Regions from separate parts of the Lysinibacillus sp. IITD104 genome, predicted to be linked through region 1. Evidence: riboswitches for the same ligand, from Rfam matches in the RefSeq annotation. Region 1 holds a riboswitch; the other holds the start of a gene.
What was found. A riboswitch is a leader RNA that binds a small molecule or an ion and turns the genes downstream of it on or off. The one in region 1 is predicted to bind FMN.
Positions count from the first base shown of each region.

Region 1 (3,426 bases):
TCAGGCCATAAGAAGAATTTTACCCCTTCCATTGCCCCATCTAATGTAACTGCACGCACAACAAGGACAATGAACATTATGAAGAGTAACGGCATCATCCATTTATTGGCCTTTTCAATTCCATTTTGTACACCTAATGAAATCACAAGTACGTTGGCTAATGTAAACAACACTAGTCCAACTAGCGTAATCCAAGGCGTACCTATAATTTTTCCAAATAGTTCAGCTGGATCTACTGCTGGATCAATTACCGCGCCAGCTACACCTAGCCCGCTATAAATAAAGATCCAACCTCCAACTACGCTATAAAAAGTTAATAATAAAAAACAGCCTAGCACGCCCATTCGACCAATCCAAGCCCAGCCTGGCTTAGTTGGAGCAATTTTTTTATACGCTGTTACAGCCTCGGATTGTGTACCACGTCCTAAAACATACTCGGACAATAACATCGGTAGTCCTATTAACAAGGTAAATAACACAAAGATAAGGAAAAATGCTCCTCCACCACTTTGTCCTGTTACATAGGGAAGTTTCCAAATTGCCCCTAGTCCAATCGCCGCACCAGCTGATGCTAAAATAAAACCTAATTTACTAGACCACTGTCCTTTTTTTCCACTCATCTCTTCAAACTCCTCAAACATTCTAAACTCTTCTCTATTTTACATGAAAATATAGCTTTCGACTAGGTTGTAATTATAAAGGACTAGATAGCTAGTTTATCCCATTACTTTTTTCTATAATTATCCGTTAGTTTTGCCTTTCTATCCTTCACTTTTAGTAAATTATCCATCAGACCTTTCCCCTATCCTTCAATCCTTCCAACAAAAAACCTCAGGTATGTTTACCCGAGGTTAGTAAAAATTATTTTGTTATATAGATAGAACGCTGGCGGTCGATCCATTTGCGCATTGTTGTAAATAAAAACGCCATAATAGCCGTTAATAAAATACCTTTTACAATGTTAAATGGTAAAATCCCAGCAATGATCATTTTATAAAGCGAATCACCTACAACAGGCTCCATACCTAAGAAGTATGTGTACATCGGTAAAAATACTGCGTAGTTTAAAACACTCATGCCTACCGCCATTACAACTGTTCCAGTCGCTAAACCTCCAACAAGACCAGCAATTGTTTTAAAGCGATTAAAAATAAGGCTTACTGGTAAAATAAATAAAATACCTGTTGCAAAGTTGGCAATATGACCTACTGGCACACCTGTTGGCGTTCCCGAGAAAATCCAATCCAATACATTTTTAAATAATTCTACTAAAATACCAGCCACAGGCCCCATAGTGATGGCTGCTATTAATGCAGGCATATCACTAAAGTCGACTTCCAAAAATGCTGGGAATGGTGGAATTGGGAAATTAAAAAGCATTAATAAAAACGAAATACTGCTCAGCATGCCAATCGTAATAAACGATTGAAGTTTAACATTTTTCTTCATAGAAAACTCTCTCCTCTTTGCTGATTCAATCTCGCAAGAAGAAAGGTGACGATCTTTCAATTGTTAGCATGAAAAAACCCTTATGCATGAAAAGCACAAGGGAGAAAGGCATGACGAATAAGCGTCAACATAAACTATTTTTTAAGCACTGTTTAAAAAGTCATACAAAAAAAGCGCTCGGTCATAGTTCATTTCATAACAATGAATGACGATCGTACCTCCATCTTCTCCCATCCAGACTTTAACTGTCGGCCTTGGAATCACACCAAGTCAGCCATGCAAATAAATTTGCACAGGTCGCGGGCTGAAGAGCGAAGCATAAACCATTCGAGTTAATGAAAAACATTAACGGTTCACCACTCTATTACCGCCGGTCGGGATTTTCACCCTGCCCCGAAGATGAATCATATTATTTTATACTACAACCTTACTATAATTAATTATCAAGAAAAAGTAAATAGTTCTGCTTAAAAAAAATCCGATTAGATTTGTATGTATTGTAAAAATGGAGCATTCCATGTTACAGGAATGCTCCATTTTTGATTTTGGCTAAGGCATATATTGTTTATTTGGCCCCACAGGCTTTGGCAAATACGTTTTTAAATCGAATCCTTCCCAGCTTTCTTGGACCACATTATCTAAGCGTAATTGTTGGTCAAAGCTAGCAGCAGTTAACATCATAGCCTCAATCAGTTGGGTAGCGCGAATTGGCTCCATCGATGCTAAATCTAAAGGGATATCGAATGTAACGACTACACCTTCTGCTTCCTCTTTCACCGTGTATGTCACATTTTCAGGAACAACTGTTACATAAACATCATCATTTTTGTTTTTCATTAATGTAAGTGCCTCTGTAACATTAGCAAATGTTTGACGGAAATCTGGTGATAGATATTCTGCCCCATTACCATCTTGGTATAAATAATAATTAAAATGTTTGGCGTTTGTTAATGACATGGCTTGGCTTGGCTCACCCTCTTGAGAAAACTCATAAGGTGTGCCATCTTCATTTTGAATCTCAACTTCCGTATATTCAGAATCCGAGAATGTATCCTCTAAAGTACCTTTGTATTCATTAACGGTAGCTGAAGCAACATCATAGTTATTGTCCTTTGGTAAAACGTGGACAAGCTTGTCATCTTTCTCCTTCAGTTCACCCTTAAAAGGATGATAATCCGTAAACCCTTTGGCTTCTTCATCAATTTGAGGAGCATATTTCTCATACATCTGTAAAGTAGAAGGTTTTTGCGTCCCAAAATCAGTTGCTACACGCTCATTTGGTATCACATATGTCATTGGTACACTTTCTGCATCACGTCCTGCCAAACCAATACGAAAAACGACAGCATCTTTCACATCTTCCTCATAGACTGATGACCGTAAAGATAACATACGCTCATGCTCCGCTACAATACTGGATTGAAGTGCCTCATCCTGGGTAGCGGCCTCTTTAGCAGAACGATCTTCCTGTAATGTAGAGTAATTAGCCGTTTCCGGTGTACTAGCTAGATCTTTTTGGCTAGCGTTATTATTCATGACCATGGAGCCAACGAGCACCGTTAACGCGAAAACAGCTGCTATACTCGTAAAAATCGACATTTTTCGGAACTTAAATCGTGATGGTTGTTCATCTTGAATCAAAGGTTTACTTTCTTGTTGTGCTTCTTCATTCTCTATAGGTTGTTGTATCGCTTCTTGAAGGTGACTATTATCCTGCAAGCGAGCATCTGCCATTAACCGATTTAATATTTCTTCTTTTGAACGGCGGTCAGAAAGCTTAGGGGCATTGTTCAATACATGTTCAAGCTGTTCATCATCAAATGGCTTATGCGTCATTGCCGTTTCGCCTCCTGTTCTCTAATCGGCTGTAGCTGTTGCCTTAAAAATTTAATGGCTCGATGCTGGGTGGTTTTTACCTTAGCTTCTGTCCAATCTAGTATTTGCGCTGTTTCTGCAATTGATAAGTCCTGAAAATAG
Region 1 is NZ_JBAHYH020000001.1:3,231,515-3,234,940, forward strand. It holds gene V1L66_RS16525 (sodium-dependent transporter) at 1-620, opposite strand, end outside; gene V1L66_RS16530 (ECF transporter S component) at 862-1,449, opposite strand; FMN riboswitch at 1,668-1,854, opposite strand; gene V1L66_RS16535 (hypothetical protein) at 1,999-3,285, opposite strand; gene sigX (RNA polymerase sigma factor SigX) at 3,282-3,426, opposite strand, start outside.

Region 2 (3,426 bases), 220 kb from region 1:
TGACAGAGATTGTAGGATCTTGCTCATATAAAGCAAAAATTGAGGAAGCCATTGTAATCGAAACATCCATTACTGCCCCGAGTGAGCCAATAAATAAACCTGCCATAAAGACGGTACGATAGGGACGTGTTAAAAATTGCATTTCTTCATAACGAAGGCCATTTTCACCTGTCAACCACATTACAATAGAGCTTATGATAAGCGCTATAACAGTGCCTAAAAGTGTGGACACGATGGCTACATATGTTTTTGTATTCAATCCACTAATAAGTAGGAGCGAAATAATCGTAAATAGCAGGGCACAAATGCCGCTGACTACTAACAGGCTTACGCTCCCATGCTTCACATAAAGATCTAATGCGAATGATAAAATCACAGCATTGACACCTAAGCTAATGATAGAAAATAAGCCTTGTCTTTTACCTATAATGAGTAGGGTAAAAATAAAAATCCATGCAATCATTACCATGGTTTGATCACGTTTTAAATCGAGGATGGTACCTGTTAAAGCTGATTGTGTGGCGCGATCATCTATTGTAACAAAGATTTCATTGCCTACATGGTATTCTTGATCAAAAGCACCAGAGGAAGAATAGTCATTCGTCAGGTAAATGGATTGCCCCTTATGCTGTCCATTTTTGATAATGGCCGTGATTTCCTGTGTAAACAAATAATCCTCATTTTCATACATATCTGTCATCGGTTCCGATTCTGTTACAGCCACTTGCGTTATTTCCGCTATCGGTCGATCATAAAATTGTTCATTATGATGTATGAAAAAAATTGAAAGCCCACAACAGAGTGCTAATAGGGCATAGAAAATACCTTGCTTAAACGATATATTTTTTAAAAATGTCAAGTAAATGACCTCCAAACGGCTAGACTGAATAGTCACTTGTAAAGGAACGTTTTTTGGATGAAGAAGTTCCATAAACAGGTTAAATGTCATCATTTTTATCATGTCTGTTACATTTATTAAGTCTCGTTAGAGCTGCTTAAATTTGATGCTGCGGAAAAATTTTAAAAAGAAGGATGGATAATATTATAAAATAGTGTTATCGTAAAACTAGCTAAATAAAAATATCCTTCGGGGTAGGGTGAAATTCCCGATCGGCGGTGATGAAGCAATTCAAAGTCCGTGAGCGCAAGCTGATTTGGTGCAAATCCAAAACCGACAGTGACAGTCTGGATGGGAGAAGGGTAAAAATGCGAACTTTTTAAATTGATTCTAGTTTAGAAGGTTTATTTGACTATGCATTTATTACATCACTTCCCAATCATCTTTTGGGAAGTTTTTTTATTTAGCTACAATTGAATAGAAGATGTTCTTCGGGGTAGGGTGAAATTCCCAATCGGCGGTGATGAAGCAATTCAAAGTCCGTGAGCGCAAGCTGATTTGGTGCAAATCCAAAACCGACAGTGATAGTCTGGATGGGAGAAGAACAAATGAGATGACAGTCTATGAAAAAATTGTTTTCAAGTAGGCTTATTTGTTGATGTCTTATACTCCCAAAACCCCTTTGATGAAAGGGGTTTTTATTTTTTATTGCTAACGAGAGAAGGGAGAAGGATAAGGCACAAAAACAGGTGGATCAACTTTAAAAGTAAAGGATAGAAGTGCTAATAAAGTAGAGTAGGTGATGGAATGTTTACAGGACTTGTAGAGGATATTGGTATCATAAAAGCCGTGCAAAGCGATCGGGACAGTATGAAAATTACGATTCAATCAGCCAAGATAACGGAGGATGTTAAGCTTGGTGACAGTATAGCGGTCAATGGCGTTTGTTTAACGGTGACACATTTTACTCAACAGCAGTTTACGATGGATGTTATGCCTGAAACAGTCAAAGCAACAAATTTACAGCAGCTGGCAATAGGTGATTCTGTTAATTTGGAGCGTGCCATGCCTGCTAATGGACGATTTGGTGGTCATTTTGTTGCTGGTCATGTTGATGGAGTCGGCAAAATTTTGCGAAAACGATCAGTAGCAAACGCCGTTTATATTGATATCGAAATGTCAGAAGAACTAACCAACTTTTGTATCCCAAAGGGTTCCATAACAATTGATGGCACAAGCTTAACCCTTTTTCATGTTGAAGCCAATAGTGTCACGATTTCACTCATTCCTCATACTTACAAAGAAACTGTTTTAGGTATGAAGAGAGTTGGAGCTATCGTTAATATCGAAACCGATTTAGTCGGTAAATACATTATAGGGCAATTAAAAAAAGGGCAAACAACGCCAGCGATTACACGAGATTATTTAGCACAGCATGGTTTTTAAATCACAGAATAGGAGTTGATAGTCGTGCTACATTCAATTGAAGAAGCCCTAGAGGATTTAAGGCAGGGCAATATGATTGTGGTGGTTGATGATGAGGATCGGGAAAATGAAGGAGATCTTCTGGCACTCGCTGAATTCATCACACCAGCAACAATCAACTTTATGGCAACCAATGGTAGAGGTTTAATTTGTACGCCGATTTCGCAGCAGCTTGCACAAAAGCTAGATTTATATCCAATGGTTCAGCACAATACGGATAATCATCAAACCGCATTTACGGTAAGCATCGACCATGTAGAAACAACGACAGGGATTAGCGCCTTTGAGCGTGCGTTAACCATACAAAGGATGCTAGAAAGGCAAGCTAAGCCGACTGATTTTCGTCGACCAGGCCATATTTTTCCGCTGATTGCGAAAGAGCATGGTGTGCTCGAACGAAGAGGGCATACAGAGGCGGCGATTGATCTAGCGACGCTTTGTCAGAGTATACCTGCAGGTGTTATTTGCGAAATCATGGGTGATGATGGACACATGCTTCGGTTTGAAGAGCTGACAAAATTCGCTGCACATCATGGCTTAAAAATGATATCAATAGAAGCATTGGTTGCTTATCGTAAGCTCTTATCAACAAAAAAATCTAAAATTTCTATGTAAAAAGGAGAAAGAACAATGGGTCAAACATTTGAAGCACAATTAATTGGAACAGATTTGAAAATTGCAGTAGTTGTAGGTCGTTTTAATGAGTTCATTACTAGCAAGTTATTGGATGGAGCAATGGATGGTTTAACTCGTCATGGGGTTGATTCAGCATCTATTGATGTCGCATGGGTGCCAGGGGCTTTTGAAGTTCCTTTTATTGCGAAACAACTGGCAGAAACAAAGAAATATGATGCTATTATTGGTTTAGGTACTGTTATTCGTGGCTCTACAACACATTATGACTATGTTTGTAATGAATCGGCAAAAGGCATTGCCAATGTGTCCTTATCAACGAATGTACCTGTTATTTTCGGTATTGTCACTACTGAAAATATAGAACAGGCAATTGAACGTGCAGGCACGAAATCTGGAAATAAAGGCTATGATGCTGCAATGTCTGCGATTGAGATGGCAAATCTCAAGAAAATGATTGGATAAGGACT
Region 2 is NZ_JBAHYH020000001.1:3,015,339-3,018,764, reverse strand. It holds gene V1L66_RS15440 (YibE/F family protein) at 1-859, opposite strand, end outside; FMN riboswitch at 1,080-1,205, shown strand; FMN riboswitch at 1,322-1,447, shown strand; gene ribE (riboflavin synthase) at 1,646-2,284, shown strand; partial or broken gene ribB (3,4-dihydroxy-2-butanone-4-phosphate synthase) at 2,309-2,914, shown strand; gene ribE (6,7-dimethyl-8-ribityllumazine synthase) at 2,954-3,421, shown strand.
Region 2: linked by a shared signal. The riboswitch ahead of ribE (riboflavin synthase) and the one ahead of V1L66_RS16530 (ECF transporter S component) in region 1 are both predicted to bind FMN.